4 regions of the Streptomyces sp. NPDC003036 genome follow, and region 1 is predicted to be linked to each of the others. Evidence: riboswitches for the same ligand, from Rfam matches in the RefSeq annotation. Region 1 holds a riboswitch; each other region holds the start of a gene.
What was found. Region 1 has a riboswitch for cyclic di-AMP ahead of ABZX67_RS05730 (LysM peptidoglycan-binding domain-containing M23 family metallopeptidase). Riboswitches for the same ligand answer to the same signal wherever they lie in the genome.

Region 1 (3,197 bases):
GCGGCCGACCTGTGCCTCGGCGGCCCCGGCACCCACCGCTGACGTCCCCGAGAGGGAGGACCCCATGTCCTACGAAGTGAAGTTCCCGCGCGGGCTCGTCGTCCGGCTCTTCGCCTACCTGGTGGCCGGCCACCTCTTCGCGGCGTTCCTGTACCTGCTCTTCGCGCTGGGCGCCGGCTGACGAGCCCGACCCGGGCCCCGGGTCTCAGCCCGCGTCGAGGAGCCGCTCGCGCAGCCGCTCCCGCGTCTCGGGCGTCAGCTTCAGGCCCTCCGAGAGGTACCGGTCGGTCGTGCCCCAGGTCTCCTCGATGGTCGCGAAGGCCGCCGCCAGGTACTCCAGGCGCGCGTCGAAGAGCGGGCTGAGCAGCTCCATCACCTCGGGCGACATACCGGCCGGGGAGCTGTCGCTGCGGTGCACCTTGTAGCGGCGGTGCGGGTCGTTGGACTTGAGGTAGTCCGCCTCGATGGCCTCCCGCTCGACGCCGACCGCCAGCAGCGTCACCGCGATCGACAGCCCCGCCCGGTCCTTGCCCGCCGCGCAGTGCATGAGCGCCGGGACGCTGTCCTCGGCGAGGGCGTGCAGCACCCGGCTGTGCTCCGCCGTGCGCTCCTTGATGATCGTGCGGTACGACTCCGACATCCGTGCCGCCGCCTGGCCGTCCGCGAGGATCTGGCGCAGCTGGTCGAGGTCGCCGTCGCGGACCATCCGCCAGAACTCGACGCCGTCGGCCGGGTCGGTGAGCGGGATGTTCACGTTCCGTACGCCGGGGAGCTCGATGTCGGGGCCTTCGAGCTTCTGGTCGGCGGCGTTGCGGAAGTCGAAGATCGTGTGCAGCCCGAGGGAGCCCAGGAACGCCGCGTCCTCCCCGGTGGCGTGCGCCAGGTGGCCGCTGCGGTAGAGCCGCCCGTGCCGGATGCGCAGCCCGTCCACCGTCGGCAGCCCGCCCACATCCCGGAAATTGCGCACACCGGACAGTTCGGGCTCGCTCGACGGGGCCTGCGGCACCTGCTGCGTCACGGGGACTCCTCCGCGTCTGACGTCGGCGCCGGCCGCCGACGATGTCGCGATCCGACGATACGACATTGGGTTCCCGGGGCAATCATCCGCACGGGTGCTCGATCCGTCCGCCTGTCCGCCCTCGGTGCGCCTGCGACGGCTCGTCGAGGTATGACGCTTCTGTCCGTATTGGGGTGTTCGGCATAACGTGCCCCGATAGAACGGGACATGGGCCTCGGCGCGTGAGCAGCGTCATAAAAGTGACCGTCCGTGGCCGGGCCTCTTCCGCAATTCCCCTGCGCTCACCGGGAATTCATGATCCGTAATCCACGGAGGGTGACCGGTAATCCGCGACGGCGCGGTGCAAAGGAATGCACTCGGGAAAGCGGCGGCTTGTTCGAGCCGACCCGACTGTCCTACGGTCACCGCAATCCGGCCGGACCGCCGAATCCTGCCGCCGGCCCGGAATTCAGCACCCACCCACGTGTGGCAGGAGCGGGGGACCCAGGTAAGTCCGCCGATCCCGGAATTCCGGGACCGGCTCGGGGTTAAGTCGCGTCACCACGCGGCCGGGCATCTCCAGCCCGAACCCGACAGCTCACCTCGCAGGCGCCGGAGAGGAATTCGCCATGCCCGCCAAGGGTAAGCACCGCCGTCCCAAGTCCAGCACGCTCACGCGTGGTTTCATCGCCGCCGGTACCGGTGGCGCGGCCATCGCCCTTCCGCTGCTCGGCGCCACCGGTGCGCACGCCGCGGAGCAGAGCGCCGCGCCGGCGACCGCTCCGCAGCAGGTGGTCGCCGCCGCGCAGACCGCCCAGGCCGCCGCCAAGCCCGCGCCCCGTACGTACACCGTGGTCGCCGGTGACTACCTCGCCAAGATCGCCCACAACAAGAACGTCAAGGGCGGCTGGCAGAAGCTGTACAAGGACAACCGCGAGGTCATCGGTGAGGACCCGTCGCTGATCCTCCCGGGCATGGAGCTCACCCTCGGCGCCAAGGCCGCCCCGGCCAAGGCCAAGCCGAAGGCGGACGAGGACCGCGGCGAGGCCCGCGCCTCCCGCTCCGCCGCCAAGGCCGAGGCCCCGGCGGCCAAGGCCGCCCCGGCGCAGTCCGCCCCGAAGAGCACCGGCTCCGGCTTCACGGCCCCGGTCGACTCCTCGATCACCACCCCGTACCGCGCCTCCGGCTCCATGTGGTCCTCCGGCTACCACACCGGTGTCGACTTCGCGGCCTCCTCCGGCACCAGCGTCAAGGCCGTCGGCCCCGGCACCGTGGTCTCGGCCGGCTGGAGCGGCTCGTACGGCAACGAGGTCGTCATCAAGCACACCGACGGCACGTACTCGCAGTACGCCCACCTCTCCCAGCTCTCCGTCTCCTCCGGCCAGAGCGTCAGCGGCGGCCAGCAGATCGGCCTCTCCGGGTCCACCGGCAACTCCACCGGCCCGCACCTGCACTTCGAGATCCGCACCAGCCCCAGCTACGGCTCGGACATCGACCCGCTGGCGTACCTGCGCCAGCACGGCGTCTCCATCTGACGCACCGTCGACGCGCCGTCGGCCACCCGCCCTGCCCGGTACCGCGCTCCACGGTGCCGGGCAGCGGCGTATTCCGGCTTGGACGAATCTTGACCGGTGGCATATCTCACGCTACGTCAACCCCTCCTTACGGTCGCGTAGGTCACAGGGAAGGAGGCAGGATGTGCTCCCGTGGCAGACGATTCGACCTTCAGAGACAGTGACGTATTCGGGTCGTACGTGGCGATCGGTGACAGCTTCACCGAGGGCGTCGGAGACCCCGGACCCGACGGCACGTTCGTCGGCTGGGCCGACCGCCTGGCGGTGCTCCTCGCCGACCGGCTGCCCGAGCCCGACGACTTCCGGTACGCGAACCTCGCCGTACGCGGACGGCTCCTCGACCAGATCGTCGAGGAACAGCTCCCGCGGGCGAAAGAGCTCGCCCCCGACCTGGTGACCTTCTGCGCGGGCGGCAACGACATCATCCGGCCCGGCAGCGACCCCGACGACGTCGCCGAACGCTTCGAGCGGGCCGTCGCCGACCTGACGTCGGTGGTCGGCACCGTGCTGGTGACGACCGGCTTCGACACCCGCGGCGTGCCGGTGCTGCGCCACCTGCGCGGCAAGATCGCCACGTACAACGGCCATGTGCGCGCCGTCGCCGACCGCTACGGCTGCCCCGTGCT
Region 2 (3,197 bases), on a different contig from region 1:
CGACGACCTTGTACGGCAGGCCGACGCGGATGAAGATCTCCTCGAAGACACGGGACTGGGCGTTCGTCCGGTAGAAGATCGCGACGTCGCCGGCCTTCGCCTCGCCCGCGTCCGTCAGCCGGTCGATCTCGTCGGCGACGAACTGCGCCTCGTCGTGCTCGGTGTCCGCGACGTACCCGATGATGCGCGTCCCGGGGCCGGCGTTCGTCCACAGGTTCTTGGGGCGGCGGCTCTCGTTGCGCTCGATCACCGCGTTGGCGGCGGAGAGGATGGTCTGCGTGGAGCGGTAGTTCTGCTCCAGCAGGATCGTCGTCGCGTCGGGGTAGTCCTCCTCGAACTGGAGGATGTTGCGGATGGTCGCGCCGCGGAAGGCGTAGATCGACTGGTCGGCGTCACCCACGACGCACAGCTCGGCCGGGTCCAGGTCCTCGTAACCGGTGCCCACCAGTTCGCGTACGAGCGTGTACTGGGCGTGGTTGGTGTCCTGGTACTCGTCGACGAGGACGTGGCGGAAGCGGCGGCGGTAGTGCTCGGCGACGTCCGGGAACGCCTGGAGCAGGTGGACCGTCGTCATGATGATGTCGTCGAAGTCCAGGGCGTTGGCCTCGCGCAGCCGCGCCTGGTACATGCGGTACGCCTCGGCGAGCGTCTTCTCGAACCCGTCGGCGGCCTGGTCGGCGAAGGTCTCCTCGTCGATCAGCTCGTTCTTCAGGTTGGAGATCTTGGCGCTGAAGGACTTCGGCGGGAACTTCTTCGGGTCCAGGTCCAGGTCGCGGCAGACCAGCGCCATGAGGCGCTTGGAGTCGGCGGCGTCGTAGATCGAGAAGGACGACGTGAAGCCGAGCCTCTTCGACTCGCGGCGCAGGATGCGCACGCACGCGCTGTGGAAGGTCATCACCCACATGGCGTTGGCGCGCGGGCCGACGAGCTGCTCGACGCGCTCCTTCATCTCGCCGGCGGCCTTGTTGGTGAAGGTGATCGCCAGTATCTGGCCCGGGTGGACGTGCCGCGTGGCCAGCAGGTGGGCGATGCGGTGGGTCAGCACCCGGGTCTTGCCCGAGCCGGCACCGGCGACGATGAGCAGCGGCGAGCCGGTGTGGACGACGGCGGCGCGCTGCTGGTCGTTCAGCCCCTCCAGCAGCGCGGCGGGGTCCACGACGGTGCGCGGCGCGCCGTCGCGGTGGTACGCGTCCCGGGCCGGGGGCACGTCGTAACGGTCCCCGAAGAGGTCGTGCGGGACCTCCTCCGGGGCCGGGGCGTGGTCCTCGGCGTCCTCGGGGGGCGGCGGCGGTTCCTCGGAGGTGTGGTTCCGCAGGTCCGCCAGGAAGCTGTCGTCAAAGAGGCTGCTCATCGCCTATCGAGTCTAGGCCGCCCCACTGACAGTCGGGGCCGAACCGGTTTCGTCGCTCACCGCCACCTCGCATAAGCGCAGCGTAAAGGTCACGAAAATGTATCCGGCATATCGAACATCATCCTTCACAGCACCACCACACGTTGGCTAGCGTGCCGCACAAGCGGGCCGTTCCCTCATCGGCGAACCACGCCGATCGGACCGCCCACGCCGAATCCACTTCCCCCGCACGGGAGTTGGAACCGGGGACCCACCATGCACCATGGGGTGAATCGGCCGTTTCCGCAGGCCGTAGGGCACCTTCCGTTCGCCCGAACCCGCCGGTTGACCCGGTAGGCGGTCTACGGAAGGAGATGCCGGCCTTGGCGTCGCATCGCAAGCCGCGCAGCCGCACCACCCGCACGTTCAGTACGTTCGGTTCGTTTGGTACGAATTCCCCCGCCGTCGGGGTCACGACGGCCGCCATCGCCTCGGTCACGACCCTGCTGTCCGCTCAGTCCGCCCAGTCCGCCGAAGCCGCACCGGGCCGGCCGACGGTCGAGGAGGTGCAGAGAAAGGTCGACGACCTCTACCGGCAGGCCGGCACGGGTACGCAGGCGCAGCGGTACGCCACTCCCGTCCAGCCCGTCCAGCCCGTGCAGCCCGTCCAGCCCGCACGACCTCTACCGACCGCCACGCCCGTCAGTGATGTCGTCGAGGTGGCGAAGGCGGAGCCCGCCGCGCGGCAGGCCGAGTCGGCGAAGACCCCGGAGGCGCTGCGGGCCGGCAAGCGGACGGTGCAGCGCAAGCTCGCGGAGGCGCGCACCCTGCTGGCATCGCGGACGGAGACGCCGGCGGAGACGCCGGCGCACGAACCGGCGTACGAACCGGCGTACGAACCGGAAACCTGCGGGACGGAGACGGGCCCCGACCGCGCCGCAGCCAAAGCCGACAAGGTGCTGGCCTTCGCCCGCGCCCAGCTCGGCAAGCCGTACGTGTGGGGCGCGGCCGGCCCGAGCTCGTACGACTGCTCCGGTCTGACCCAGGCGGCCTGGAAGGCGGCGGGTGTCGACCTGCCGCGTACCACCTGGGAGCAGGCCCATGTCGGCACGCGCGTCTCCATGGACGAGCTGCGCCCCGGCGACCTGGTGTTCTTCTACGACGACATCAGCCATGTCGGCATCTATCAGGGCGACGGCGTGATGATCCACGCCCCGCGGCCCGGGATGAACGTACGCGAGGAGCCGGTCCACTCCATGCCGGTGTCCGGCTGCGTGCGCCCCGCGTAAGAGAGACCCCGGACCTCAGACCTCAGGTCCAGAGCGTCGCGATGAAGATGTTGGCGACGGTGAGACCGCCCACGGCGCCGAACAGCGGCTTGTCGACCGTCTCCTCGTCCCGCTTGACGTAGACCAGGCCGAGAATGACGACCAGGATCGCGAGCTTCACGCCGATCTTGATGTTGTTCACGGTCTGCTCGTCGGCCTGGTTCAGCCCGACCAGGGCGACACCCGTGACCAGCATGGTCAGCGCGCCGTGCAGCATGCCGGGGCTGAAGCGCGCCGTGCCCGCGCCCATCGCCTTCATCTGGGACAGGAAGCCGCCCAGCAGGGCGCCGATGCCGATGATGTGCAGCGCGACGAAGACATTGATGAGTACGTCCATGCGCCGGAGCCTAACCGGGGCCATAGCACCGGCCCCCGGTCGGGGTTGCCTCATTCGTCGCCTCGGTCACAGCTGATACGGAATGTGAGGTTCCAGGCGCGTCGCCGCCGACGGAAGCCGCTCCCGAACTCTCACCTGCGGGCAATTGCGGTCACTCCGCCTCACCACCGTGACCGGCGGGCTTAGCGTCCTCCCCCAGGTG
Region 3 (3,197 bases), on a different contig from region 1:
TCGGAGAAGGACTCCGCGCCGATCGGGGCGATCATGAACTCCTGGATGTCCACGTTGGAGTCGGCGTGCGAGCCGCCGTTCAGGATGTTCATCATCGGAACGGGCAGCAGGTGCGCGTTCGGGCCGCCCAGGTAGCGGAAGAGCGGCAGGTCGGACGCCTCGGAGGCGGCGTGCGCGACGGCGAGGGAGACGCCGAGGATGGCGTTGGCGCCGAGCGACGACTTGTCGGGCGTGGCGTCCAGGTCGAACATCGCCTGGTCGATCAGCCGCTGCTCCGTGGCGTCGTAGCCGACGAGCTCCGGGCCGATCTGCTCGATGACGGCGAGGACGGCCTTCTCGACACCCTTGCCGAGGTAGCGGTCCTTGTCACCGTCGCGGAGCTCGAGGGCCTCGAACGCACCGGTGGAGGCACCGGACGGGACGGCAGCACGGCCGGTGCTGCCGTCGTCGAGGCCGACCTCGACCTCGACCGTGGGGTTGCCTCGGGAGTCCAGGATTTCCCGGGCTACGACGACGTCGATGGACGGCACGAGCATCTCCTTCTGGGATGTGACGCAATGTGTGACGCGAGCGGTGCAGGGTGCAGGGTCTCTTTGGCCTTGCGCCGTGCGACAAGAGCCTATCCGGCCGGGGGGCCGGGGCCAGCCGACGCCCGCCTCGTGGGACGAAAAACGACCCAAGGGCCCTGTTTACGGGGCAAAAGCCCACAAGGTTTACCTGCCGGTAACCGCGAAGGCCCCGGCCCGCCGCCGCATGGGCGACTCGGGCCGGGGCCGTCGGGGGGTCAGCTCAGGTGGAGCTGCTGGCCCGGGTAGATGAGGTCGGCGTCCTCGACGATGTCCTTGTTCAGCTCGAAGAGCTTCTGCCAGCCGCCTTCGACGTTCTCCGCCTCGGCGATGGTGCTGAGGGTGTCGCCGGCCTTCACCTTGTACTCGCCGTCGCCCTTGGCGACCTTCTTGCCGGTCGGGGTGGTGACGGTCTTCTTCGCCTCGGCCTTGGGCGCGGCCTTGGGGGCCTCCCCGGCCTTGGGCGCGGCCTTCGGCGCGGTGCGCTGCTCGCTGCGGGTGGTGGGCTGCTCGGCCGTGCGCTCGGCGGCGCCGCCGTCGTACGCGGCGTTGGACAGGCCCACGCCGCACACCGGCCACGCGCCCTTGCCCTGGCCGTCCAGGACCTTCTCGGCGATCTCGATCTGCTGCGCCTTGCTGGCCTGGTCGGCGGTGGCGGCGTACGCGGTGCCGCCGTACGCGGCCCAGGTGGAGGCCGAGAACTGCAGGCCGCCGTAGTAGCCGTTGCCGGTGTTGATGGACCAGTTGCCGCCGGACTCGCACTGGGCGACCTTGTCCCACTCGGCGGAGGTGGCCGCCGAGGCGGAGGTGGCGCCCATCAGCGGGGCGGCCACGGCGACGCCGGTGATGCCGGCGAACGCGGCGAAACGGACCGCCTTGGACGGGCGACGGTGCTTGGCCTTGCCGGAAACCTTGCTGGAAAACAGCATGGAGATTCTCCTCACCGACGCCTGCGAGGTGAGCTGTCGGGTTAGGGCTGATGAGCTGCCCCGCCGCGCGACTCGCGCGGCCTCACCCCAAGCCGGCTCACGGACCGTCCTTCGACGGCCGGGGGCCGGCACCTACCTTGGGTCCCCCGCTCCTGCCTTCGGCGCATGACGCGACGACTGTTCCCTTGCGTCCGGCGGCAGGATTCGGCGTACCGGTCGAAGGGGCCCGCGATGGCGAGCGATGAAGACCGTAATCACAGAGCCCGGTGAAGTTCAAAGACGGACATCCGGGTCAATCCGCCCCTACCGCCCTGCGCTTGACGGACGTTTGCGCAGGTGAGGGGCGGATCGGACACATCGTGCGTTCGTGAGGCGCCAGTTGGCACAAAGAGACTCATGTCTCACTGACGCAGACCCGGACATAGGGGTACCAACACCCCCGCCACCTAGCGCTGCGCGGGGGCCAGATCGAGGCTCTGGCCGGGCAGGATGAGGTCCGGATCGGCGCCCACGGTCTGGCGGTTGGCGTCATAGAGGGCGGTCCAGCCGCCTTCGAGGTCCTTCGCCGCGGCGATGGCGGAGAGGCTGTCGCCGGGGCGGACGGTGTACGCGCCCGGCTGGGCGTCCGCCAGGTCGCGTGTCGCGCCGTCACCTCGCGAGGTGTGGCCGTCCGTTTCGCGCCCGCTGACCGAATTGTCGGCGCTCGTGGGGTTCTCGGCCTCCGGCGCGGCCGGGTCGGTCGCGGTCGGGTCCGTCGCCGCCGGGGGCTCCGCCGGGTCGGGCGCGCCGCGGTGCTTGCCGTTGCCGGGGACGGGCGGGGCGGCCGGGGCCGACGTCTCCGGCGCGGCGTCCGGCGTGGTGGGCGCGGCGGGCTCGGCCGGCAGGAGGCTCTCGACCGGGTCGGCGGGGGTCACCGGCTCGGTGGGCTCCACCGGCTGGCCGGCGTCGGCCGGAGCGGACGCGCCGGGAGCGGCGTCCGGGGCGGCCTCGGGCGTCGCGGTGCCGGAGGACGCGTCGGGCGTGGCGTCCGGCTTCGCCCCGGTGGCGCCGCCCAGGCCCACGATGGGGGCGCAGGTCTCCCAGGTCTTGACGCCTGTCGCGGCGTAGACCTGCTCCGCGACGGCTATCTGCTGGGCGCGGCTGGCGAGGTCGGGGCGCAGGGCGTACTGCTTGCCGCCGTACGCGTCCCAGGTCTCCTGCGAGAGCTGGAGTCCGCCGTAGAAGCCGTTGCCCATGTCGGCGCTCCACGCGCCGCCGGACTCGCACTCGGCGACCCGGTCCCACGTGTGGGCGTCGACGGCCGACGCGGAGCCGGCGCCGAGCAGCGGAAGGGCGATGGCGGATCCGGTCACCCCTGCCGCGACAACGATGGCGGGGGCCTGACGGGGTCGACGGTGCCTGCCGTTCCCGGAGCGCATGCGGTGTGCCTTTCGCGTGACTGCTGAGGTGACGGTGAACGTAGCGGCATTCGAACGTCAGTCACAAGTCGATGCAGGGGAGATTACGCGAAGATCACATTACTGACGGATCGTCATTTCCGGTGCCCCGCTGGGACCCCTCCCAAAGGGGGTGAACTCGACCGGGAGCGTGCGCAGTCCACGCATAATCAGCCCCCCGCGCCACCGCAAATCGGCAGGATCCACCGCGAGCCGGAGGTCCGGCAACCGGGTCAGCAGCGTCGCCAGCGCGGTCTGCCCTTCGA
Region 4 (3,197 bases), on a different contig from region 1:
AGCGGCTGCACATGGTCGCCGTCTGGCGCGACGCGGCGCGCTTCTTCACCGAGCGGGAACGGGCCGCGCTCGCGCTGACCGAGGCCGTCACGCTGGTCGCGGCGGAGGGCGTGCCGGACGACGTATACGCGCGCGCGGCCGCCCAGTTCGAGGAGGGCGAGCTCGGGCGGCTGCTCGCGCTGATCTTCACCATCAACACCTGGAACCGCATCGCCCTCAGCACGGCGAAGGTGCCGGGCGAGTAATTGGTGTTGATCTTGCTCCGCATGGCGTAGGGTGGTGTTTACCGACGCGGGGTGGAGCAGCTCGGTAGCTCGCTGGGCTCATAACCCAGAGGTCGCAGGTTCAAATCCTGTCCCCGCTACTGATGACGACGAAGACCCGGTGCCACAAGGCACCGGGTCTTCGTCGTCATGTCGTGCGTGTGCTGCATGTCCTGCGTGGTCGCCCGGTCGGCCGATGGCGGGGCATCCTGCGGCGCGGCTCCGGTCGGTGTGAGCGGGGCCCGCCTACCGTCCGTAACCGTGGGTGACAACGGCGACAGGACCTGGGGTCGGAGCGCGCGACGCGCGAAGGTACGCCGCTTCCTCCGGGTGGTGCCCGTACTGATGATCGTCGGCGGGGTGGTGTTCGACCTGCTGACGCCGCCCCGGTTCACGGCCGTGCCGCTGTTCACCGCCGCCCCGCTCGTCGCCGCGCCGTTCTTCACCGTACGGATCACCCTGGTGGCCGGGGCCGCCGCCGTCCTGGCGCTGGTCGGGCTGCGCCTCCACAGCGGCACGCTGGACGAGGCCCCGTCGATCACGGAGCTCGTCACCCTGATCACGGTCTCGGCGTTCGCGCTGATGATCAACCGGGTCGTGCGGCGCAGCGGCGAGCGGCTCGCCTCCGCCCGTGGCATCGCCGAATCCGCGCAGCGCGCCGTGCTCCCGACGCCGGCCGAGCGGATCGGTGGCCTTCGGGTGGCGGCGCGGTACGAGGCGGCGCAGGCGGACGCGTTCATCGGGGGCGATCTCTACGCCGTGCAGGACACGCCCTACGGGGTGCGGCTGGTGGTCGGGGACGTCCGCGGGAAGGGGATGGGCGCGGTCGAGGCGGTGGCGGTCGTGCTGGGCGCGTTCCGGGAGGCGGCCGAGCAGGAGAGCTCGCTGGAGGGGGTGTCGCAGCGGCTGGAGCGGGCGCTCGCGCGGGAGGGGACCCGGCGCGACGGGCTCGACGCCTTCGAGGGCTTCACCACCGCCGTACTGGCCGAGGTGGCGCGCGGCGAGGCGGTGGTGCGGATCGTCAACCGCGGCCATCCCGAGCCGCTGGTGCTGTACGCCGACGGGGGCCTGGAGCGGCTGGAGCCGACCGAGCCCGCGCTGCCGCTGGGGATGGCGGACCTGGGGCCGTGGCCCGACCGCGCGGACGAGGTGCCGTTCCCGCCCGGGGCGACGCTGCTCTTCTACACGGACGGGCTTTCCGAGGCGCGGGACGCGAGCGGTGCCTTCTACGACCCGGCGGAGCGGCTGGCGGGGCGGAGCTTCGCGAGGCCGGGGGAGCTGCTGGACGCCCTGGTCGAGGACGTACGGCGGCATACGGGGGGCGGGGGGACGACCGACGACCTCGCGCTGCTGGCGGTGAGCAAGCCTCAGGGGTAGCGGGCCGGGGCGGCGGGAGCATCCGGGGCGGCCGGGCACGGAGGGTGATCGGTGTGGAGCCCTCCGCATAACATTTGACTAACCGTCAGAAAGTGTGGTGGGGCACACGGGGTGTGAGGGGTAGTCAACTTGGCTGCCTATGCCCGTTTGTGAGGCGGTATGCCGGGGGCTACGTGGTTAATGATCAGTAGGAACGGCTTGGAATCACGACCCCGCGTCTATTAACGTTCGATAACGCAGCGCGGTCGTCCCAGCCGACGCAAGAGCGACGGCACCGTGCGCGCGCGCCGAATTCCGCAAGGGAACCGGGGAACCACCACCTTGGGGTGAATCGGGCCGCATCGCCGGCCTGAAGGAGACCTTCCTGCTCCGAACCCGTCAGCTAACCCGGTAGGCGAGAAGGAAGGAAAGGAGTGCGCCCCCGTGGCGTCCAACAGGCCTGCCCCCGAAGCGCCGTCTGCTCCATCGGCCTCCCCGGCCGCCCCCGCCTCCCCGGCCCCCCACTTCGTCGACTCCTTCGGCCCGGGCCCCGGTTCCGGTGCGCCCGCGGAGGGCCAGTGGGAGGAGTGGAACCCCACCGAGGACACCGTCCGTCCCGTCCGTGGCCGCCACCGCGTGGTCAAGCAGCGCGGCGGGCTGGCCCGTAGCTCCACGGTCCTGGGCGTGGGCGTCATCGCGGCCGTCGGTGCCGGAGGGATGGCCACCGCGCAGGACAAGCCGGCGGTCTCCATATCCCTGCCCGACCTGTCCGGCGCGATAGCCGACAGCCTTCCGGACGCCGAGTCCATGCCGGGCATCGGCTCCCTGATCTCCGACGACGGTGCCGACGACGGTTCCGGCGGCGCCTCCGCGGACGCCCGGCTGACCGCCGCCGCGCCGCTGACCGCCGGGTCCCTCGCCGCCGACGACGGCCCCGCCGGGGACCGGGCCGAAGGCGGCGCGAGCGCCGGCGAGGCCCTGCGGGCGCGCATCCTCCAGCAGGCCGAGCAGCAGCAGGCGTCCGCGGACGCGGCGGCGAAGCTCGCGGCCGAGAAGGAGGCCGCCGAGCAGGCGGCCGCGCTGGCCAAGTCCCAGCAGACCGCCGCCGAGAAGGAGGCGGCCGCCGAGGCGAAGGCGAAGGCCGAAGCGGCGGCGAAGGCCGAGGCGGAGGCCGCGGCCAAGGCGGAGGCCGAGCGGCTGGCCAAGCTCGCCGGCAGCTACGCGCTGCCGACCTCCTCGTACACCATCACCTCCACCTACGGCCAGGCCGGCACCATGTGGTCCTCCGGCTACCACACCGGCCTCGACCTCGCGGCTCCCACGGGCACCCCGGCCAAGGCCGTGCACGGCGGCACCATCAAGTCGGCCGGCTGGTCCGGCTCGTACGGCTACCGGATCGTCCTGGAGCTGGAGGACGGCACCGAGGTCTGGTACTGCCACCTCTCCTCGATGACGGTGGGCGCGGGGCAGAAGGTCGCCACCGGCGAGACCATCGGGCGCGTCGGCGCCACCGGCAACGTGACCGGGCCGCACCTGCACCTGGAGGTCCACACGGCGGGCGGCGGCGGAGTGGACCCG

Region 2: another riboswitch for cyclic di-AMP. It lies ahead of ABZX67_RS28810 (C40 family peptidase); the one in region 1 lies ahead of ABZX67_RS05730 (LysM peptidoglycan-binding domain-containing M23 family metallopeptidase).
Region 3: another riboswitch for cyclic di-AMP. It lies ahead of ABZX67_RS20010 (transglycosylase family protein); the one in region 1 lies ahead of ABZX67_RS05730 (LysM peptidoglycan-binding domain-containing M23 family metallopeptidase).
Region 4: another riboswitch for cyclic di-AMP. It lies ahead of ABZX67_RS01520 (M23 family metallopeptidase); the one in region 1 lies ahead of ABZX67_RS05730 (LysM peptidoglycan-binding domain-containing M23 family metallopeptidase).

Annotation. Positions count from the first base shown of each region.
Region 1 is NZ_JBEXNO010000005.1:121,017-124,213, reverse strand. Features, by position in the region: gene ABZX67_RS05745 (helix-turn-helix domain-containing protein) at 1-42, shown strand, start outside; gene ABZX67_RS05740 (DUF6126 family protein) at 65-181, shown strand; gene ABZX67_RS05735 (tyrosine-protein phosphatase) at 206-1,018, opposite strand; cyclic di-AMP (ydaO/yuaA leader) riboswitch at 1,465-1,622, shown strand; gene ABZX67_RS05730 (LysM peptidoglycan-binding domain-containing M23 family metallopeptidase) at 1,627-2,532, shown strand; gene ABZX67_RS05725 (SGNH/GDSL hydrolase family protein) at 2,704-3,197, shown strand, end outside.
Region 2 is NZ_JBEXNO010000049.1:42,160-45,356, reverse strand. Features, by position in the region: gene pcrA (DNA helicase PcrA) at 1-1,351, opposite strand, end outside; cyclic di-AMP (ydaO/yuaA leader) riboswitch at 1,550-1,706, shown strand; gene ABZX67_RS28810 (C40 family peptidase) at 1,705-2,619, shown strand; gene ABZX67_RS28805 (hypothetical protein) at 2,642-2,995, opposite strand.
Region 3 is NZ_JBEXNO010000025.1:100,514-103,710, reverse strand. Features, by position in the region: gene eno (phosphopyruvate hydratase) at 1-530, opposite strand, end outside; gene ABZX67_RS20010 (transglycosylase family protein) at 785-1,495, opposite strand; cyclic di-AMP (ydaO/yuaA leader) riboswitch at 1,499-1,669, opposite strand; gene ABZX67_RS20005 (transglycosylase family protein) at 1,942-2,847, opposite strand; gene ABZX67_RS20000 (cytochrome P450) at 3,013-3,197, opposite strand, start outside.
Region 4 is NZ_JBEXNO010000001.1:315,706-318,902, forward strand. Features, by position in the region: gene ABZX67_RS01505 (carboxymuconolactone decarboxylase family protein) at 1-245, shown strand, start outside; tRNA gene ABZX67_RS01510 (tRNA-Met) at 291-364, shown strand; gene ABZX67_RS01515 (PP2C family protein-serine/threonine phosphatase) at 609-1,640, shown strand; cyclic di-AMP (ydaO/yuaA leader) riboswitch at 1,916-2,052, shown strand; gene ABZX67_RS01520 (M23 family metallopeptidase) at 2,064-3,197, shown strand, end outside.